Regions from separate parts of the Paenibacillus sp. ISL-20 genome, predicted to be linked through region 1. Evidence: riboswitches for the same ligand, from Rfam matches in the RefSeq annotation. Region 1 holds a riboswitch; each other region holds the start of a gene.
The links. Region 1 has a riboswitch for cyclic di-AMP ahead of J7E85_RS22350 (hypothetical protein). Riboswitches for the same ligand answer to the same signal wherever they lie in the genome.

Region 2: it holds a riboswitch for cyclic di-AMP, as region 1 does, so the genes downstream of both, J7E85_RS11630 (TrkH family potassium uptake protein) here and J7E85_RS22350 (hypothetical protein) in region 1, are expected to answer to the same signal.
Region 3: it holds a riboswitch for cyclic di-AMP, as region 1 does, so the genes downstream of both, ehuB (ectoine/hydroxyectoine ABC transporter substrate-binding protein EhuB) here and J7E85_RS22350 (hypothetical protein) in region 1, are expected to answer to the same signal.
Region 4: it holds a riboswitch for cyclic di-AMP, as region 1 does, so the genes downstream of both, J7E85_RS09465 (resuscitation-promoting factor) here and J7E85_RS22350 (hypothetical protein) in region 1, are expected to answer to the same signal.

What each region holds. Positions count from the first base shown of each region.
Region 1 covers NZ_JAGGRD010000037.1:13,194-18,685, forward strand. Annotated here, with positions in the region: gene kdpB (potassium-transporting ATPase subunit KdpB) at 1-199, opposite strand, end outside; gene kdpA (potassium-transporting ATPase subunit KdpA) at 221-1,900, opposite strand; gene J7E85_RS34905 (potassium-transporting ATPase subunit F) at 1,931-2,008, opposite strand; gene J7E85_RS22350 (hypothetical protein) at 2,159-2,569, opposite strand; cyclic di-AMP (ydaO/yuaA leader) riboswitch at 2,700-2,867, opposite strand; gene J7E85_RS22355 (hypothetical protein) at 3,570-4,034, shown strand; gene J7E85_RS22360 (proline dehydrogenase family protein) at 4,093-5,013, opposite strand; gene pruA (L-glutamate gamma-semialdehyde dehydrogenase) at 5,216-5,492, shown strand, end outside.
Region 2 covers NZ_JAGGRD010000019.1:112,219-117,710, reverse strand. Annotated here, with positions in the region: gene J7E85_RS11635 (CPBP family intramembrane glutamic endopeptidase) at 1-1,313, opposite strand, end outside; cyclic di-AMP (ydaO/yuaA leader) riboswitch at 1,605-1,749, shown strand; gene J7E85_RS11630 (TrkH family potassium uptake protein) at 1,814-3,154, shown strand; gene J7E85_RS11625 (potassium channel family protein) at 3,171-3,845, shown strand; gene J7E85_RS11620 (LysR family transcriptional regulator) at 3,898-4,815, opposite strand; gene J7E85_RS11615 (succinate dehydrogenase cytochrome b558 subunit) at 5,077-5,492, shown strand, end outside.
Region 3 covers NZ_JAGGRD010000038.1:37,227-42,718, forward strand. Annotated here, with positions in the region: gene J7E85_RS22925 (SDR family NAD(P)-dependent oxidoreductase) at 95-838, shown strand; cyclic di-AMP (ydaO/yuaA leader) riboswitch at 1,260-1,407, shown strand; gene ehuB (ectoine/hydroxyectoine ABC transporter substrate-binding protein EhuB) at 1,777-2,610, shown strand; gene ehuC (ectoine/hydroxyectoine ABC transporter permease subunit EhuC) at 2,612-3,265, shown strand; gene ehuD (ectoine/hydroxyectoine ABC transporter permease subunit EhuD) at 3,268-3,930, shown strand; gene ehuA (ectoine/hydroxyectoine ABC transporter ATP-binding protein EhuA) at 3,944-4,801, shown strand; gene ectA (diaminobutyrate acetyltransferase) at 4,827-5,339, shown strand; gene ectB (diaminobutyrate--2-oxoglutarate transaminase) at 5,356-5,492, shown strand, end outside.
Region 4 covers NZ_JAGGRD010000015.1:11,607-17,098, reverse strand. Annotated here, with positions in the region: gene yabG (sporulation peptidase YabG) at 1-742, opposite strand, end outside; gene rsmA (16S rRNA (adenine(1518)-N(6)/adenine(1519)-N(6))-dimethyltransferase RsmA) at 856-1,740, opposite strand; gene rnmV (ribonuclease M5) at 1,737-2,288, opposite strand; gene J7E85_RS09465 (resuscitation-promoting factor) at 2,475-3,662, opposite strand; cyclic di-AMP (ydaO/yuaA leader) riboswitch at 3,933-4,147, opposite strand; gene J7E85_RS09460 (TatD family hydrolase) at 4,353-5,117, opposite strand; gene J7E85_RS09455 (HD domain-containing protein) at 5,214-5,492, opposite strand, start outside.

The DNA of each region.
Region 1 (5,492 bases):
TCAGATTAAATCCGATACTGCCCTCTGTCCCGAAATAGGACGGAAATAACGGCATCAGCAAAACAACCAGGGTGCCGGCCTCCACCACAAACATGACCGGATTTCTCATCATCAGGACGGGGTTCAGCTTCGTGAAACTCTCCTTGAGCGCCTGACGAACCATCTCTTTGGACATCACTTTTTTTCTCGTATTATTCATGGTAATAGGCCACCTTTTCTATTAACGGATCGTCAGATGCTCAGCAATCGGACCAAGCACAAGTACAGGCAGGAAGGTCAATGCACCGATAATCAGAACCACCGCAATGAGAATGCCGGCAAACAGCTTATTATCTGTCCGGAACGTCCCAAGCGTCTCGGGAACCCATTGCTTCCGCATCAGCGAGCCGCCCACCGCCAACAGGGCAATCATCGAAATGTAACGGCCGAAGAGCATGACCAGTCCTGTTGTAATGTTCCAGAACGGTGTGTTATCTGACAGACCCTCAAATCCGGAACCGTTATTGGCAGCGGAAGACGTGTATTCGTACAATACTTGCGAGATGCCATGAAAGCCCGCATTGGTAATGCCTGCCTGCCCTGCATCCGTCATCAGCGCAAGGGCGGTCGGAGTCAGGATGATAAATGGATGCACCAGGATAACAATCGCAATCAGCTTCATCTCCCGCGCCTCGATTTTTCTGCCTAGAAATTCGGGGGTTCGACCAACCATAAGACCGGCCAGGAACACCGCCAATATCGCGTACATGAGCATATTCATCAGCCCAACGCCCTTTCCGCCAAAAACAGAGTTCAGCATCATCAGGGACAGCGGCGTAATCCCTCCAAGCGGCGTGAGTGTATCATGCATGTTGTTGACCGATCCGGTCGTGGCCGCGGTCGTCACCGTGGTGAACAGAGAAGATTGAGCAACCCCGAACCGGACCTCCTTGCCCTCCATGCTGCCTTGCGAGGCATCGATGCCTAAGCGGTTCAGCGCCGGATTGCCATTGGTTTCAGCGGCATAGTTCAGCGACAGGAAAGCGATAAACAAGGTCATCATCACCGAGAAAATAATCCAGCCCTGTTTGCGGCTCTTGGCGAATAAACCGAACGTATACGGAAGTGCCGCCCCGAGACTCCACATGGACAGGATTTCGATGACATTGGTTAGCGGGGACGGGTTCTCTAACGGATGTGCCGAGTTCACCCCCATAAACCCGCCGCCGTTAGTGCCCAGATGCTTGATCGATTCAAGCGCAGCTACTGGCCCTACAGCTATTTGCTGCTCGCCACCTTCCAGCGTCGTGACGCTGAGCGTAGGCTTCAAGGTCTGCGGCACCTGCAGCGCAACCAGTATCATTGCAATGATGAACGCAGCCGGGATGAACACCCGGGTGTGAGCTTTGACGAAGTCCTCAAAAAAATTACCGACGGTTGAGCCCTTGCTAGTCACCGCCCGGATAAAAGCAATCGCCACGCAGAGCCCGGTTGCCGCAGACGTGAACATCATCATCGTAATGACAGCCATCTGGACCATATAGGATAACCCCGACTCCCCGCTATAATGCTGAAGATTCGTATTGGTCATAAAGCTGATGATCGTAGAGAACGACAAGGTCGATTCCATATTATCGATGCCATTCGGGTTGAAGGGCAGCACTCTCTGCAACCGCAGAATCAAATACCCAGCTGCGACCAGAACGATATTCGTCATCACAAAGCTGATGGCATACCCTTTCCACGTCATTCCCTTGCGTTCTTTCAAGCCAATCAGTGCGAAGATCGGTTTCTCCGCCCAGGAGAACCATCTGTCCGTTCCATTGCCTTCATTGCGAAACACCTGATATAGATAAGTTCCGAGCGGCTTTACCAGCAGCACCAGAACGAGTATAACGATGGCAATTTGTAAAATGCCCATGGCGAATGCCTTCCTCCTTCAGCGGTCTCCCTAGAATTTTTCAGGGTGAATCAGCGCATAAATCAAGTACAGAAAAATAAAAAGCGTGCATACCAAAATGATCATCATGGTTAATCCGCCTCCGGTTCCGAAACCACGCGCCCGCACCAAGACATAAACAGCATGAGCAGTCCGTAGGTTCCTCCCAATATGAGCACCATATATAAATCCTGCATGAATATAACCTCCTAAAACATCGTTGGGATATCAGCCAAGGCCTTAGCTGACAATGGGCGAAATCAGGAAGGATACCTGGTGATGGTTCGTATGAAGCACCACATCGGCACCCAGCCCTTTGTATATCAATCGCGGATTGCTGGAGTGGGTAATCACATAAATCGACTCCGTGGTCCAGGTCCGGCAAATCCGTAAATAGCGGCAGCATAGATTCAAGCTGCTCTCGAACAGAAACACCTTGCTGACGGGAAACTCGGGAATGATCCAGGTTTGCTCGTCCCTTGTATCGATTAGTATCATGTTGGTGCAGCCCAGCTCATGCAGCCTCTCCTGTTCAACCCGGTTGTTGGCTATAGCCACAAACGAAATGCGCTTAAAGATCAGCTGGCGGATAAATTCTTCCCCGGCCTTGTTCGGTGCGGATACCAGGATAAACTCCTGCGATTTCTCCATCTTTTGTTCTCCTCCTAAGTTCGGAAAGAGAAGACAACAACAAAGAAGCCTGTGGAAAGAGAAGAACTCTTCCCGCAGGCTCCTTAATAGGACACGGTGAAATACACCGTGGCCCAAGTCCACGACAATCGTTGCCTCTCTCGATACGCTTACGAGGTTAGCTGACGGATTCGGGCGTGAGAGTCGCCCTACCCATAGACCGTTATCTTGTCCATGGGATTCACCCCTGAGAGATAGATTCATCTCCCGACTGGTTCCCCCGTTCCTTTTCCATTCAAGGACTCAGCGAAAATTGAAAACGAGTAGCATGTTATTCTATTAGCCATTGACTAAACATCCAGGTCCGGCAAAACAACACAGCATCAGGTTCGAGCGGTGAGAGTCGCATCATCCTGCAATTTCAGCGAAGGCCCATGGCGCCTTCGCCCGAGATTCGATCCATAAAAGAGCCCAACTGAGCTCTCACACTGTCTGTAGGCCTTCATGGAACGGCTGCCCGTTTGCCTGTCGCTGATGTCCGTCAATTCATAGTTCGTATCATACGTCTGGCCCTGCAGGAAGTAAATGTGAGCAAAAACACATGTGGCGTTATGTCGAACAGGAACTGACCAGTATCGCTTCATTATCTCCCGAATACTACTCTATACTATGTATTTCTCTTGTTTTCTTGTATTTATCGCAATCTATCGAGATACCGAGATTTTGCCATGATAATCGATGACACGACTGAATGTACACGTTTTCTTATACGGTTTTCATCGATTTTCGGAATGTATCCGTCCCATATGATCATTTACTTTTAGTTTCCTCCGGCGTATGATTCATCCATCTATTCGAAACATTCGTTATACGCTGAGCTCCCGACAGATGGGGAGACGGGGGAACCAAAATCGCCAATGGAGCAGGGCCTCTAACGATACATAGGCCTGGAGAGCGGGGGGTCTCTGCTCACCAGGCCTATTTGCCGCGCATATAACATTCCTATAAAGGAGCGTAGATCATGACGAAATTCATTGAGGCTGCACTGGCACCCGTTATCGAAACCGGAGTTCCCGCATTAAGTGTAGAGCCCATCCGCCATATGGAGATATTTCGTTTCGACCAGGGCTCAGCTGAACGCTTTATCCCCTGGAGCGACCGAGATTGGAACTGCGGTTTGTTCAAAATCAGCTGCAATGACGCGGCCGGGTATGCCGAATATGCGCTGCCAAGCAACAGGCAATTCACGGATCTGGTCCGCTGGGCATCCGTCTTTACAAGGCTGAGGGGCATGCCCGTAACCGAGGCGGTTCGCTATGCCCAGAAGCAGCACCAGTGGGGATCCGCCCGGATGCAGCTCGCCGTATCGGCCCTCGCCGATCTGGAGACCAATCTGCAACAGCACATCACCCGTAAGCGGTTAGGCAGCTTGCCGCTGGAGCGTTCCTTCCTGATGGACTGCTCGGAGGCGTATTATTTCTTCTAGGACAGTAGCTAGAGAGCTACCGTCCTCGCTTCGCTTTCAATTGATTGTTTTCCCCCGCTCACTTGAACATATTTTTGAGCACCATCATCAGGTTGGCCGGCTTCTCCGCCAGCCGCCGCGTAAAATACGGGTACCACATCGTTCCGTAGGGCATATAACACCGAATGCGGTAGCCGTCCTGTGCAAGCGCTGCCTGATCGTTCATCCGCAGCCCGTACAGCATCTGAAACTCAAATTCCTGTTTGTCTATGTGACTCTGCTCGGCAAACACCTTCACCCAGTCGATGATGTTGTCATCATGCGAAGCAATCGCAACGTAGGCACCCTGATCAAAATGCATTTTGATCAATTTCTTATAGTTGTCAATGACCTCCCGCTTCTGCTGAAAAGCGATCGTTCTCGGCTCTTTGTACGCCCCCTTCACGAGCCGCAGATTAACACCGGCATTGATTAAATTCTTGACGTCCTCCTCCGTACGGAACAAGTAGGCCTGCATCACGGTCCCCACATTGGTCAGCCCCTCCTTATGGAGCCGCAGCGTCATATCTATCGTCGCCTGGGTATACGGCGAATCCTCCATATCCAGACGAACGAAGTTGCGGTGCTCTTTCGCCTTTTTCGCCACCAGCTTGATATTCTCGTAAGCCTTCTCGGGGTCCAGTGCCATGCCCATCTGCGTCGGCTTCAGCGAAACGTTCGATTTCACTCCCCGGTTGGCAATCCCTTCTACAAGCTTTAAATACTCCTCCCGGTACCCGGCCGCTTCGTCCAGCGTCGTGATACCCTCCCCCAAATGATCGAGCGTGACGAGAATGCCCTTCTCATTCAGCCTCTCAATTTCATCCAGCGCCTCGTCCAAGGTATCGCCGGCTATGAATCTGCCCGCCAGTTTTCGGCCGTACTTGATCGACAACCACTTCACGAATTTATTACCGGACACCGTCAGGATCACTTTACGGTAAAGTTCGGTTCCATCCATGCGAGCTCCCCCTTTGCAAAAGGCAAACCAAAATGCACTCTATCTTAACTCATATGCAAAAATCATGACGGCATGCAGAAAGACATACATATCTAACATCGAGCTTTTCACCAAGAGATTCTAACACCCCACCATGACGCATTCAGCAGCTGGACCATAAACCTAAAGCTCCGAATCATATCATGTTAAGGAGGGGCCTTCCATGCGAGTACCTTTTCGGAATGAACCATTTCTGGACTTCAAGAACGAGTTGAACAACAAGTTATACGATGCTGCGCTATCCGCGGTCGAAGCCGAACTCGGCAAGACGTACCCTCTGGTTATCGGCGGTGCCCAAATCCATACGGAGCGTACCCTAAAGTCGGTCAATCCGTCCCGTAAACGTCAGGTCATCGGCATTGTATCCCAAGCCGATACCGAACTTGCGGAACAAGCCATTCAGACAGCCGCACGGACTTTTGAGACGTGGAAACACACCG
Region 2 (5,492 bases), on a different contig from region 1:
AACAGTCGATAGACGGCCTCTTCGGATATGCCGGCCAGCCAGGCCATCAGCGGAAACAGCCAAGGATAGAGCATGTTGTAAGGCGACTGTGTGGCATCCGTGGTGGACCATGTTTTTAAGGTTAGGCCCAGAACGATAAAGATAATGGATTGGATCCCAAGCAGGATGAAAGCCCACATATATCCCAGCTTCATGCTGTCCAGAACATAATGTCCGTATCCGGGTTCTTTGGCGCGCGGCCATGGATTGAGCCCGTCTTCTTTTTGCCATAGCCCGTTGCCCCCGACAAGGGAGAAATAGAGCAGGGCAGAGAAGATGAGTGAATAGACCGCATAGAAAATCATCATCCCGAATATACCGGTTTGCGACATCCCCTCGGATTTGAAAACGGGAATCAGATTATACGTATTTAGCATCTGAATGATAAACAGCAGCACCGATAGGAACAGGCCGCGCTTAAACGACGTATAGGCTCTGGTCTTCACGCTGTACACAATCGCAAGAATGCCAAGGATGAGGGTGAACAGGCCATACCCTGCGAGTGTCAGCAGCGTTGCATTCTGAGTCTGCTTGTTGACATAGGCGGAATGGGCGGCTGGGACTGAGAAGGATGGCTCATAGGAGCGTAGTTTCCCATGTTCGAAGGTGAAACGGTGCTCCAATCGGGAATCGCCGATCTTGGATTCCGGGTCCACATATCGGAGCCGGGGTTCCCCTTCCCGCGTAACCAGCTCAAGGCGCGACAGGTCATAGCCCGCTCGCTGGAGCCAAGGCTCCGCGAGCGCTTGCTTCTCGGCTAATGACATGCCGTCCTCGACGACAAGCAGCATCTGCCTTTGTACATCGCCCTTGTTCAGCTCAATCCGGTCATAGCTGGAGCGGGCGTAATCGTACGAGAATCCGACGATGCCTGAATTTTGCATGTGCACGTCCACATTGAGGGCGTCGCCTCCCGGCTCGCTGAAGCGAACGCGGTATACGTCATAGGGATATTTGGCTTCATAGGTTTTGTTGTATTCCGAAAGTTTCTTTTCCTTCGCCAGATATCCGTAAAGTTCCGATTTGGATTGATATGTAACCAATGTATCATCCGTTTTTGCAGCCATAAACTGCAAATGCTCCTGAGTAAAGCTTGAAGCAGCTTGCCGAGCCTGCTCCTTGGATATGATATTCGGAGATGTCATCTCGGTAGAATCCGGATTCGTCGACGGAAATACCTGAAATAATAGGAACAGAATCAGGCCGACTGCGGCAGGCGCGATGAGCTGCTTCAGATTGGGCTTCAGCTTCAAGGACTCTCTTGCACGATTCATGAAATTCCTCCTCTAGGAAAGTTGATACTCCCACTGGTATTCGATATGCCTGATTAAGAACACATAGAGTCAATATAACATAGTTATGAAAGTCATAAGCAGCTTATCCCAATATCCGGAATAATGAAACAAATCGATGAAAATGAATGAAAGGTTTCGAAAACGTTAGAGAACCCTATGCTTGTATTCTTGAATATGCCCAATTCGCGCTCTTTTAAAGATTTTTTGGGTAAAAAACGGCATTGGGTTACGTACCAGATTGCGTTATAATCACATCATGCTTCAAGGAACCGAATATTCCAGCCGAATTTCGTACTGAAAATGGGGGAACCATGTAATTGGGGTGAATTTCATTATTCCTCGAATAATGAATAGGGCGACCTGTGGAAATGCCCGAATCCGTCAGCTAACCTCGTAGGCTGCAGCACAGGAACCAGACCGTAAAGGGCACTGCGTTTTCCAGTGTCTTTTTTCTTGATTTTTTTTAAGAAGGTGACCGATTGAACTCTAAATTTAACTGGCTCAGGTTGTCTCCGCCGCAGATTCTCGTGCTTGGTTTTGCGGCTATTATCTTCATCGGGACGGCGCTGTTAATGCTGCCGATTTCCACAAGTACAGGTGAACCGCTTGAATTTATCGATGCCTTGTTCACTTCAACATCGGCAACATGTGTAACGGGTCTGGTTGTGGTGGATACAGGAACGACATTCAGTTCCTTCGGAGAAGTCGTGATTATGCTGCTGATTCAGATCGGCGGGCTCGGATTTATGACGATGGCTACTTTATTTGCCTTGGCTCTGAAAAGACGCATATCGCTCAAGGATCGTCTCATTCTGCAGGAAGCGATGAATCAGTCCTCAATGGAAGGAATCGTAAGGCTGATTCGCAGAGTGTTGTTGTACTCCCTCATCATTGAGGCCTGCGGTGCCATCATTCTATCGATCCGCTGGGCGTTTGATATGCCGTTCGGCCAGGCGATTTATTATGGCGTTTTTCATGCAGTCACGATGTTTAACAACGCCGGTTTTGATTTGTTTGGTGATTTTCGGAGTTTGACCGGGTATGTCTACGATCCTGTAGTCAACATAGTCGTGATGTTTTTGATTGTCTCAGGCGGCATTGGTTTTATCGTATTATCCGATCTGATTGATTTCCGAAAACAGCTGAGACTTTCCTTGCACTCCAAAGTAGTGCTCACCATGACGGCTACCTTGCTGCTGGTTGGATTTATCGTCATTCTTATATTTGAATTCACCAATCCGAAGACGCTCGGCTCTCTGAATTGGGGCGGAAAATTCTTCGGTGCGTTATTCCAGTCCGTAACGCCCCGTACAGCTGGCGCGAATACTATAGATATTACGGGGCTTCGACAGGCCACGCAATTTTTTATCGTGATTCTGATGTTTATCGGAGCATCCCCAGGGTCAACCGGTGGCGGTATCAAAACAACAACCTTCACCATTATGGTGGGGGCGGTTATCGCCATGATGCGCGGGCGTGAAGACATCGTCATGTTCCGTTATCGCCTGGCCCAGGAGCGGGTGCTGAAGGCACTGACCATTGCATTACTGGCACTGCTGCTCGTTCTAATCGTATCGATGATTCTGTCAACGACAGAGGAAGGGAGCTTCCTGGAGATCCTATTCGAAACGACATCCGCCTTCGGTACGGTGGGTCTCTCCATGGGTTTAACGCCTGAACTGACGGGATTCGGGAAGATTTTGATCAGTATTACGATGTTTGCAGGGCGATTGGGGCCTTTGACGCTTGCTTATGCACTGGGGCCAAAAAAGGGTAAAGAATTATATCGTCATCCGGAAGGCAAAATGATTATTGGATAAGGAGTACAGGAGAGACATGAAACCAAAGCAATTTGCAATCATCGGTTTGGGACGATTTGGCGCCAGCCTGGCGCTTGAACTGATGGAACAGGGATATGAGGTGCTCGGCATCGACCGCAGTGAAGAGGTTGTCGAGGATATGAGCGAGCTGCTGACGCACACGGTGGTGGCGGATGCTACGGACGAAGAGGTGCTTAAATCGCTCGGTATCCGTAACTTCGACTGCGGGATTGTGGCGATCGGGAACGATATTCAGATGAGCATCTTATCCGCCATCTTGTTGAAAGAGCTTGGTGTCACTATGGTCGTTGCCAAGGCGATTTCGGTGCTGCACGGCCGGGCGCTGGAGAAGCTGGGCGTGGACCGGGTGATCTTTCCGGAACGGGATATGGGGATCCGGGTAGCTCACCAGCTTGTCACGCCCAACCTGCTCGACTATATCGAATTATCCAAGGACTATCTGATTGTGGAGATGACGGTCACGGACTGCATGGACGGAAAAACACTTAGCGAGCTCAATACGAGGGTTCGCTACGGTGTCAGCGTGGTGGCCCTGAATAAACAATCCGGCATCATCGTAGCGCCAACAGCCATGGATGTGGTGAACTCCGGCGACATTATGGTCGTAATCGGGTCCAATGATAATGTGGATCTCTTTGAGTCTGAGGTCGTGAATATGCTCGAAAAATAAATATAGAAGAAAAAAAACCTGACGGTTATGGGGTCAGTCCCCATGTTTATCGTCAGGTTTTCTTCGTTTTATCCTCCTCCAGCTTACGGAACAGGACTTCCGTTTCGTCAATCCAGCGGCTGGCTGCCTTGCTCAGCTCCGAGGCTTGGCCGTAGATCAGCGAAGTTGTTCGCCGGGTTTCAATGAGTGCCGGAATATGAATGTCGACAAGCCCGTTATCGGACAACAGCTGCGGCCTCAGATAGGATTTGGGCAGAAGCGCGGCTGCCTTGCAGGTCGGGATGAGTCTGACGATCGCTTCGAAGGAATCGATCTCCATCCGAATATCCGGCATAATGCCCCATCGGTGGAACAGGTCATCCGTCAACTTGCGGTACCAGGTTCCGGTTGAGAAAATGATCATCGGCAAGCCTTGAAGCTGCTCGATGCCGACATCCTCGATCTCCGCCAGCGGGTGTGAAGATGGGATGACAAGCTCAAGATGGTCATCAAACAGCGGAATGCAGTTTAAGCCGGGCTGGTTGATGGAGGAGGCGACAATGCCAACATCGACCCGTTTATCTCTTACATAAGAAACGATCTCATGGGTCTTGCCGGTGATCAGCTTGATTTCGGCCGCGGGATGACGCTCCATGAATGCGTTAACGAGCGGGGGCAAGGTGGTCTGCAGTGTGGTTAGGCTGGCCCCCAGGTTGATCGAGATCTGATCCCCCTCCCGGTAATGGGCCAAGGTCTGCATGAATTTGATCTGCTGCTGGCGCTGCTCCAGGGCAAAGGTGTACACAATCTGTCCGATGGAGGTAAGCTCCAGCCGTTTGCCGCGGCGGTTGAACAGCTGCAGCCCGAGCTGGTCCTCCAGCTTGGCTATTTTCCTGGACAGGGCTGGCTGTGACAAGTTAAGCAGCTTGGAGGCTTGGTTTATGCTGGATTGCTCTACAACGACGGCGAACATGTCCAGTTCTTCAAACATGGAATTCCTCCTATATAAAATAGACATATGTGCAAAATATTGCTTATGCGTATAGATTATAACGATTAATAATTATATTGCAATTCCATTATAAGAAAAAAAGGAGTAACATGAAACATGACACAAGTTGTTCACACGATTGCCGAAATCGGCAGCTTTTTGTCGTTGCAACGGTTTTAGGACAGGGTAAGTGTAATTGTTCTGAAAATAGGAAAGATTGAAAATGAAAACGCTGCACATTGGAAAGGGGAACGTCAACTGATGAAAGGGTATTATTCCAGAAAGCTGCATTCTTTGCTCGGTGTCATACCGCTTGGAGCATTTTTGCTCAGCCATATGATTTCCAACTATAAGGCTTTCGAGGGTGGAAAGGAAGGCTTTGCAAGCGCGGTCCATTTTTTGAACAGCATGCCGCTGATATTTTTCCTCGAGCTGTTCCTGATCTGGCTGCCACTGCTATATCACGGTGTCTACGGGTTATACATTGCTTACCAGGCAAATAACAACGTGGGCAATTTCAACTATGAACGGAACATCCGTTTCACCGTCCAACGGATCACCGGCGTTATTACGTTCGTTTTTGTTATCTGGCATATGTACGATACGCGTTTCCAAATCATGATCGGCAAAATCACGCATGACGATTTGGGCGCGACCATGCATGGCATCATGAACAA
Region 3 (5,492 bases), on a different contig from region 1:
AACGGGGCTTGTGGAATATCATGCCTGGAATATGTTAATTCTACATGAATGTGGAAGCGATATGATAAATTCCTAATATAGGAGTGGTCGACAAATGAAATTTGAATCCAAGGTTGTCATTGTGACGGGAGGCGCCAGCGGGATCGGCGAAGCAGCAGTAAGGCTTTTTGTAGAAGAGGGAGCCAAGGTTGTTATTGCGGATTATTCGGACCGGGGACAGGCCGTTTCCGATGAATTAAGAGGATCAGGCTTTGAAACGCTGTTCGTTAAGACGGATGTAACCCAAGAACAGGAAGTTGCGAATATGGTGAAGCAGACGGTTGAGCATTTTGGCCGTGTCGATGTATTGTTCGCCAATGCAGGCATTGCTCATGATGCCCCTGCTGATCAGTTGTCGATGGACAACTGGCAAAAAACGATTGATATTAATCTTACAGGGGTGTTCCTGTGTGATAAATATGTAATCCAACAAATGCTATCCCAAGGAACCGGAGGGGCGATCGTAAACTGCGGCTCGATCCATAGCCATGTCGGAAAAGCGGGTGTTACCGCCTATGCTTCCGCTAAGGGAGGCGTTAAGCTGTTAACCCAGTCGATGGGCGCGGATTATGCTCCAAAAGGGATCCGGGTCAATGCCGTGTGTCCGGGATATATCGATACTCCGCTTATTAAGGGAAGAACGGAAGCGATCACCGAGCACCTGGTTGGTCTTCATCCGATGGGCCGATTGGGACAGCCGGAGGAAGTAGCCAAAGCCGTGTTGTTCCTTGCCAGTGAAGATGCGTCCTTCATTACAGGCACAAGCTTGCTGGTGGATGGCGGATATACAGCCGTATAATCCATGGACCAAAAATCCCGACACTTATCGGGGTTTTTGGTGTGCATTCATTGCTTCATAAAGCGGTTAATATATGATGCTGGCACCAGCGCTCCCGTAACTAGAAGTAAATGAGTCATAATGGGTTTTTAATGGATAATCAAAATTTTTTTTGGTTCAGATGGAGTGTAGAAGCTTTCCACTGTTTTGGTCTAATTCATGGCATAAACTATCCAACACATGAATGAGTAAGGGAGGCATGTCAAACGCCTGCTATATTGCGGAAAATGAGCATGGAATAAAATTTCTATGTGGTAAGTGGACAGGCTTGAATGAGGCATTTTTCTAGCTTGTCATACACCCTGGAAGAATGGCATTTCTGCGTCTGAATTTCCAAAAAAAGCGGTTAAAGGGGTTTGACTTTTCCTGAACTTCCCTTTATCATGGACACACGCTTAGTTTCCGGCATACATTTTCCGGAAAGCGGGGGAACCAGTTTCACCAGGGGCGAGTCACTTGGAATCACGAGTGTAGGGTACCATCTTACCCGAGTCCGTCAGCTAACCTCGTCAGCAGTGGATGGGTCTTTTATACATAATGGATGTTCATAACAAAGGCCCTTGATTCTCTTAGGGGCCTCTTCTTTATTTTTTGACCCCCTGCTGGCGGAGCTATGTCTAAATCCCCTGTTTGGTGGTCTTTTTGTATTCTGTTAAAGAGGAGGGGCAAGGCCAGCAAATGTTTAACCAATTGAATCGGTCAGATCGCATTGGGTTTAAGCGTGCAAGAAGATGGATGAATCATCTTCCCTGAAGCCCCGACCCGTGCAAGGTGTCTGAGTGTTCTTATATCCAAGTTAACATATGTGTTAACAAAGGTAATTTCATCATGCCATTTTGTAAGAATTGCAAAGTCATAACGAAAGGTTGTGGAAGGTTTTGAAGAGAGTGGTTGTACTGATGTTGTCAGTGATTATGGTGGTATTGCTTGCGGCTTGCGGCGACAAAGGGAGTACGCTGGATCGCGCCATGGAGCAGGGGTATATCACCGTGGGTTTTGCGAATGAGAAGCCTTATGCCTATAAAGAGGCCAACGGGGAGCTGACGGGAGAAGCCGTTGAGATTGCCCGGGTTATTCTGGAGCGGCTTGGCATCAAGGAAATGAGGGGAGAGCTTACGGAATTCGGTTCACTGGTTGCCGGACTGCAGGCCGAGCGGTTTGATCTAATCACCGCAGGCATGTTTATTAATCCGGACCGCTGCTCTGCCGTATTGTTTGCCAATCCGGAGTACAGCATCGGGGAAGCCATTGCGGTGAAGCAAGGGAATCCGATGGGACTCGGAAGTTATGAGGATATTGCTAATCATGACCAGGCTAAGGTCGCCGTCATGACAGGCGCGGTTGAAATCGGCTATATGGAGAAGTCCGGTATTCCTTCGGACCGGATCATACAGGTCCCCGATCAGGCCTCGGCTATTAGCGCTCTGCAGGCAGACCGGGTACAGGCGATTACCATGACGGGCCCCTCTCTGCAGGCGATGCTGGATTCGGCTAGTGATGACAACATCGAACGTGTAACTGATTTCGAGCAGCCGGTCATCGATGGAGAAAGCGTTCGGGGTTATGGAGCTACAACGTTCCGCCAAGCGGATACCGAGTTCCAGGAGGCTTATAATGCAGAGCTGCAAAAAATGAAGGAATCGGGCGAGCTGCTGGACATTCTGCAGAAGTTCGGATTCACAGAAGAAGAGCTTCCGGGTGAAATGACGGCTGCTGCGCTTTGCGGGGAATAGCATGCCGAATTCGTGGATTGATTTTCTCCCTACGCTGCTAGAAGGGGCGGAGATCACGATTGTGGTTGCTTTCTTTTCAGCCATCCTTGCGGTCGTGATGTCCTTTGCAGCCGGGTTATGCCGACTGTCGAAGCTGTGGATCATTCGCACATTGACAGCCGTGTACGTGGAAGTCTTTCGGGGAACCTCCTTGCTGGTGCAGCTGTTTTGGTTGTATTTCGCTCTTCCGTTCATCGGCATCGAGCTTCCAAAAATGTTGGCGGCCATCCTCGCGATCGGGCTAAACTTCGGCGCATACGGCTCGGAGATCGTCCGAAGCGCCGTGCTGGCCGTTCCGAAAGGACAGTGGGAAGCCGCTTTAGCGCTTAATCTGAAGCCTTGGCAAAGGCTGTGGAATGTTATATTGCCTCAAGCTTCCTTACGAATGCTTCCCCCTTTCGGGAATCAGCTTGTGGAACTCATCAAATCCACCTCATTGGTTTATTTCATCACCATGGCGGATTTGACGTATCAGGCGATGGTGCTTCGCAACAATTACATCTCCTGGACGACCGAGATTCTGGTACTGCTGCTCCTCATGTATTTTGTCATTGCTACGGTCGTCTCGCTGGCAGTTCGACTGCTGGAGCGTAAATGGACAGCGGGGAGGTTATAGTCATGTGGGACTGGAACTATGTGTGGGATATCCTGCCGCAGCTCTTGAGTGCGTTAAAGATGACGGTATGGGTGACGATCTGCGCTTTCGTGGTGGCATTAATCATCGGATTGCTGCTTGCCTTCGCGACGCGGAGCCGATTTAAGCTGTTGTCGCTTATAACCAAAGGAATAATTGAATTTATTCGGAATACACCGCTGCTGGTTCAGGTCTTCTTCCTGTATTACAGTCTGCCGCTCCTAACGGGAATTTCCATTCCAGCCTTCTATGCCGGGGTCATCGGTCTCGGGCTGCATTACAGCACCTATCTGTCCGAGGTGTATCGTTCCGGAATCGAGGGAGTGCCGAAGGGGCAATGGGAGGCTGCCACAGCACTGAATTACACGAAAGCCCAAACCTGGCGAAGTATTATCCTGCCACAAGCGGTGCCGCCGATCATACCGGTACTGGGCAATTATTTAATTGTCATGTTTAAAGAAACGCCGATTCTATGCGCCATCACGCTGGTGGAGATGATGCTGACGGCCAAAAATATCGTGTCGCAGTCGTTCCGTGCATTTGAGCCGTATACGCTGGTCGGGATTCTGTTCCTGATCATCAGTTATATCGCATCTTTGCTTGTGCAAAGGCTGGAAAAACGTTTGAATCTGCAGCGTGGAAAATAAAGGAGGGAGTCTATTGAATGCCGTTGTGATCGATGAGCAAGCGGAAGCGTCGAAGGTGCCGCAGCAGGAGAACAATCTCGCTGCCGCTACGGGTACCAAGCCGATTGTGAAATATACGGGCGTGACCAAGTCGTTTGGTGATCTCCAGGTGCTTAAGGGCATCGATCTGGAGATACAGCCGGGAGAAAAGGTGGCTGTGATCGGTCCGAGCGGATCGGGCAAAACGACGATGGGCCGGATGCTGATGACGCTGGAAGAACCCACCGAAGGAACCATCGAGGTCGATGGCGAGCTGCTCTGGCATATGGAAGAGAAAGGGAAGCTGGTTCGGGCCAGCGAAAAGCATTTGCACCGTATGCGCTGCAACGTCGGCATGATCTTCCAGCATTTTAATCTGTTCCCGCACATGAATGTGCTTCGCAATGTGACGGAGGCCCCGCGCAAGGTGCTGGGTTTATCCAAGGAGGAGGCGGAGGAGCGGGCCGTCTCCATGCTGGGCAAGGTCGGTTTGGCCGACAAGCTGAAGATGTATCCGTCCAATCTGTCCGGGGGTCAGAAGCAGCGGGTTGCCATTGCCAGAGCGCTGGTCATGCGGCCGAAGGTGATGGTGTTTGACGAGGTTACCTCGGCTCTTGATCCGGAGCTGGTCGGCGAGGTGCTGGAGGTCATTCGGGAAATCGCGGATGAAGGCGAAATGGCTATGATGCTAATTACACATGAGATGGATTTTGCGAAGGAAATTGCGGACCGGGTCATCTTCGGGGCCGACGGAAGGATCGTTGAGCAGGGCCCGCCGGAGGAGATATTCGATAATCCCCAGAGCGAGCGGCTGCAGAGCTTCCTGCAACGATTCCGTTCCAACGGAAATTAGTTCTGGAAAGAGGTGATTGTATAGAATGGCTGTGGATACCGAAACCGAAATTGTTTACCGAAGACCGGAAGCACGGGATGGCACCCGGGTGTGGGAGCTGATACGCGACACCGGATCGCTTGATCTGAACTCCCCTTACTGCTACATGCTGCTTGGAGATTACTTCCATGATACCTGCATGATCGCCGAGCATGAAGGAGATATCATCGGTTTTATTTCTGCCTTCCGTTCTCCTCGTAATCCGGAGACGCTGTTCGTATGGCAAGTGGCCGTTGCTAATTCGCATCGGAGGCAAGGCATTGCCAAGGCGATGCTGACAGGTCTCATGAATCAGAAGGCATGCCATGGTGTTCGTTATATTGAAGCTACGGTATCGCCGAGCAACATGGCGTCCCGTCGTTTGTTTCTCGGATATGCCGAGGAGAAATCCATTCCCAGCACCGTAACCGTAGGTTATGGAGCAGAGATGTTCCCCGATGGGACATCTCATGAAGATGAGCCGTTATTCGTGATTGGCCCCTTTTTCAATGACATTTAAACAAATGGAGGGAACTATGGACAACCAAGTCATGGAGAAACCAAAGCTTACTGTGTTTAACAAGCTGGAATCGGAAGTAAGAAGTTATTGCCGGAGCTTTCAGACCGTTTTTGACAAGGCCCGGAATGCGAAGCTGTGGGATACGCAGGGCAA
Region 4 (5,492 bases), on a different contig from region 1:
AGGCTGCCTTAGCGGCAACGTACACGGGATCCAGCGCATGGATGAGGATTCGCCCTGGCGAGCTGGCAAAATTGGCTCCCGCCTGCAGCAGCGCTTCAAAATGCGACTGGCACGCCCCGGCCACAATGACCAGGGAATCCAGATTCCGCTCATATTGACGCGCTACCTGAATCGCTGTGACGAAGTTGTGTGAATTCTTATAGCTGTCCAGGCTATATAAATCGTATGGCTGTCGTCTCTTCAGAACTCCATCATGACCTGTAATCACCACGATATCAGGTCTTACCCGCGGAAGAAGACGATATAATGAATCGGCCATCCCCGACTCATTGATATAATGGCCTTCCGCTGGGACCCGAAGCTGATTGTACAAGGTCAAACTCTTCTTCAGGTATTGGGGATCTCCATCCAAATGCAGCACCTTGCCCGGCACGTCAAAATATCCTTTATCCGCAAGCTGTCCGCCTTCAATATTGCGCAGGCTGGCCAATTGACGCTCACTCTGCTCCTGTCTGTGCTTCTGCAGACGGTCCAGCGACTCATTGGCTTTGATCTGCGCCTGCTTTGTACGTTCGCTTAAGTTGGGATGCGGGACCGTGACCAAATCATCAATGGGAGCATCGGCTAGTAACCGGAATTCTGTCCCTTTGATGACGATATTATTATTTTGCCGCATGCCTTCAACCCGGAACGTTACATCGCCGCCGTAGGATTTACGAACGACCAAGTCTCCCAAGTTCATCACAACATCACCCCTACCCTATGGTATGGGCCACTGTGACTATTGGTTCTTACGAAACATCAATTTATCGCGTTGAGACCTTCGCGGGCCCTATGGGCTCTCTAATGGCTGTATTAACGAATATCCGCGTTGTACAATATGTTGCTAAGCCGGGCGTACTCTTCAATACTAAGGGTCTCACCGCGCCGTGAGGGCTCGATGCCCGCTTCCTGCAGCAGCTGCTCCAGCCGTTCACGGCCTTCTCCCGGAAAGAACCGGCTCTTCAGATTGTTGGCAATCGTCTTCCTCCGCTGTGCGAAAGAAGCCTGAACCACCTCGAAGAAGAATCCTTCGTCTTCTACGCTAACAGGAGGCTGTTCCCGGACCGCCAGGCGAATCACGGCCGAAGCGACATTTGGCTGCGGAATAAACACTGTATGCGGCACAATACAGACCAGTTTAGGCTCACTGTAATATTGAACGGCAATGCTAAGGCTGCCGTAATCCTTGCTTCCCGGCGCCGCTGCCATTCGCTCTGCCACTTCTTTCTGAATCATCACCACGATATTCTCCAGCGGCAGCTTTTCCTCCAGCAGCTTCATGAGAATCGGCGTCGTCACATAATACGGCAGATTCGCAACCACACTTACCTTCGATACGCCCGCAAAATCCTGACGGAACAGTTCATGAAGATCCACCTTCAGTACATCCCCATGATGCACCTTCACATTCTCATAGGGCTCCAGGACCTCCCTCAGGATGGGAATCAGGCGCTGATCAATTTCGACCGCGGTGACGGTCCCTGCCGTCTGTGCCAGCTTCTCCGTTAATGCACCGATACCAGGGCCGATCTCAAGCGCTCCCTTATCTTCATCCAGTCCTGCAGCTTCCACAATTTTATACAGAATATTCTGATCAATAAGGAAGTTTTGCCCCAGACTCTTCTTGAAGGAGAATCCATGCCGTGAGATGATCTCCTTCGTCCGTCTTGGTGTTGATATATCCTCGATCCGATTCATTGGCTTACGCCCCCTTCTTCCAGCTGTGCAAGTGCGGCCAGAAATTCTTCACGCGATATTTGAAACATGGCCAGTCGTTTATGGAACTGCTTGCTGTTGCAATAACCGATCCCCAGCAGATTCCCCATCGTCATACGCCTTGCCGCCGCCTCCGGGTGAGCCGATAATCCGGCCTCCAGCATGTCCTCCAGACTAATCAGGCTCTCTCCACCCTCGAAGGAGGTATGGACCCGCTCCAGCGCACGCCGTATCGCTTCTGGCGAGGCATTCTCCACGCCGATATCCCCTTTGCGGGTAGCATCCGCTTCCGGGATAAAGGCATGCTTACAGCCGGGTACGCCCTGATCCACGATTTTGCGGATCCGCTCCCCTGCATGGTCAGGATCCGTCAATATAATAACGCCTCTGCGCTCCTGAGCAAGCGCTATGCGTTTCAGGATTTGCTTGTTGATCGCTGATCCGCCCGTTTCGATCGTATCCGCTTCTACGGCCCGTTTAATGGCAACGGTATCGTCTCTGCCTTCCACAACAATCACTTCTTTAATCATGCGTTTGTTCTCTTCCTTCCCAAGCAAAGCAACGCTTGTACAACTTTAGATTCAACCATCTTAGCTCTATATACTCCGTTCTTAACAAAACAAAAGAAGAGGAAATATTCCCTCTTCTTCATCATTATATATTATAAGCTAAATAGTATAGCATTAGAATGGCATTGTAAATTGGAATTCATGCGTCTAGTTCAATTCAGGTTTAACCGGACCGATCACATAAACGGTGCGGCCGCTCTTCCGGCCGAAACTCGTGGCCGATTTGAGTGAATCATAATAAACATCGATTTTGTTGCCTTTGATGGCGCCACCCGTATCTTCAGCACGACGGAAGCCAATGCCTTCAATATAGACCCACCATCCGATCGGGATGATATTAGGGTCAACGGCGATGGTGCGCCCTTCTGTAACGCGTGTGCCGGATGCAGTGCGTGTTCCGATTCCTTGTTGCTCAGAAGAATACGCCGTCATCGACACATTATTCAATACCTTGTTAAATTTAAAATCAACGCCTGCCCGAGAAACCACATTGTTCTCAACAGCCTTGGCGGTCGTTACTTTCTTCGTGCCGGACAATTTGGCCGGTGCGGCTTTCACATCGGTGGCTGCCGCCTGAACAATGACGGGCTTCTCCACCTTTTTCGTGCCTACGGCAATAATTTTATCCTTCGTTCTACGCCCAACCTTTTGGGAGACCTTCGTCTTGGAAACCAGCTTGCCATTGTGGTAGACCTTCTCATAATGGTTCACCATGAGACCAGACTCGCCCCGCTGAATCACGCGGTTATCCCCTCTTTCAAGCGATGGGTCGGCTGTTTTGATCACACGGAATTCCCGGTCTTCCGTCTCCTTAACTTTTTGTTTCGTGACGCGAACGACATGGATATTCATATTGCTGGTCAGCTTCGTGTTCTGTGCCGGTTGTACTATATCTTCACCCTGGATCGTAATACCAGCCTCTTTAAGTACATGATCAACCGTATCCTGGGATGTAAATATGGTTTTAGTTGTGCTGCCTACTGTAACTTTGACTGGAATTGCCCGTTCAATGATGATCCGGTCTCCATCCTGGATCGCGCCGTTTAAAGGCATCGAAATCTGATCCTGAGGACTCAACGTGATCGCTTGCTCATCCAGCAATTCCTGCAGCAATGATCCACGTGTTTCTACTGTGGTGACACGACCATCGACGACAAGCTGAACCTCCTTGCCTGCCTGATCATGTACGACCAACGATATGAGAAGTGATACCGTCACGGCACCCATGGCACCGAGCAACATCAGTTGACGCAAATTGTCATGCTTCCATCTCAATGCGTAAGACATGCTGGATGATTGTGATTCATGGGTTTCTTCAGGTTGAAAAATGCCCACTATTCCATCCTCCTTCATAGTCCCGCCGTCTAGGTAAACGCATGAATGCATTTGACGTGACTATAGCAATTTTTCTCACAAGGCGCCCTGCTATCTATCTACACCCTGCGTCAATTCCCGTCATTTCGTCCATCTACCACCACCCCTTGTTTACCAAGAGTATGATGATCCCTTCTCCATTATTCAAAAATAAAAGAAAGCCAATGAAAGAGTACTAGAGGCTCTAACGTGGCTTCCTGATGATTAGAATCATGGAAGGGTATGCACGAGATTTCCCCTCTTATTTCGCTTACGGAGTTAGCTGTCGGGTTCGGACGTAAGAGAGACGCCCTAGATCCGGATACCCGCTCATGGCGAGATCCTTCAAATTCACCCCAAAGACCCGAGAAAGAAATCAAATACAGCTACGTGCATTCAGACCAGTATGCACGGCGGTATCGGTTCCCCCGTTCTCCAGAATTCCGGAGATTAAGCGAGACGGTTCATGAAATATTCGGCTACGATCTGCACATCGCAGCTTCTTATCACTGAAAAGATGATATCCTGTTTACATGCAGGTTGTAAAGCAACATTCAACCACATTTTCTCATGTAAAAGGTTAAAATATTGTAATATCGACGCCTTTTCTGATTAAAAAACTTTAATTAATCGCGATTGCTCCCTTTTTCATCGGTTTTGCTCTCTTTTTTGTTAAATACCAAATCGTTCCAGTGCATTTTTGGTGGTAATTTGGGCCAATTCCTCATAAGACAACCCTCTAATCTCAGCTGCGGTCTCCGCCACCAATTTTACATATGCGGTCTCATTTCGTTTCCCGCGGAAGGGATGAGGCGTCAGGTAAGGGGAGTCCGTTTCGATCAATAATCGATCCAGCGGAACCTGAGCCAATACCTCTTTGGGCTGCTTTGCATTCTTGAAGGTAATCGGCCCGCCAAATGAAATATGGAATCCCATATCGAGACATATTTTGGCCGTTTCCCAGCTTCCGGAGAAGGAATGCATGACACCGCCCACCTCGGAGGCCTTTTCCTCCCGTAAAATTTTGATAATATCTTCATGCGCATCCCGATTATGAATGACAATCGGCATGTTCAGTTCCCGGGCAAGTCCGATCTGACGCCGAAGCACTCGGTGCTGCACTTCTTTCGGAGACGTATCCCAATGATAGTCCAGGCCGATCTCTCCAATAGCCACCACTTTCTCATGACTGCATAAAGAGGCGATCCAATCCAGGTCCTGATCCTCCATGGTAATCGCATCTACAGGATGCCAGCCCACTGCCGCATATATAAAATCATAAGTCTCTGCCAGCTTCATCGTAGTCGGGATCGTCTCCCGGTTAAATCCGATATTGATCATCCGGGTCACGCCGGCTTCAAGCGCCCGCTGAATTGCTTCCTCCCGGTCTTCGTCGAATTGGGGAGCGTCCATATGAGTGTGCGTGTCGAACAACATAAGATCCACACTCTCCTTCCTGTCGTTTCTATGTCATATATCTTCCATTAGCTGGATAAATTGCAGATCTACCAAGCCTTGTCTATTCCCACTAGGTTAATATTTTTGTTTGAAAACATCAGCTATCTTCTCCGGCATTTGAGTCAGCAGCGGACTCACCTTCTCATCCGGATAATAAAGATGGTACCGTCCTTTGTGAATACCGCTGATCGAGCGTACAATATCGGATACCTCCGAGATTTCCTTCAGCTCATCATGTCGATCCAGAAGCAGAATCTGTTTCTCGTTAAGCGGCATATCGGAATGAACTTTATCATAAGGAAGATCGGTTGGAAAATCAATCTCCAGGTCATATTCCGGATGTAATCCCACGGC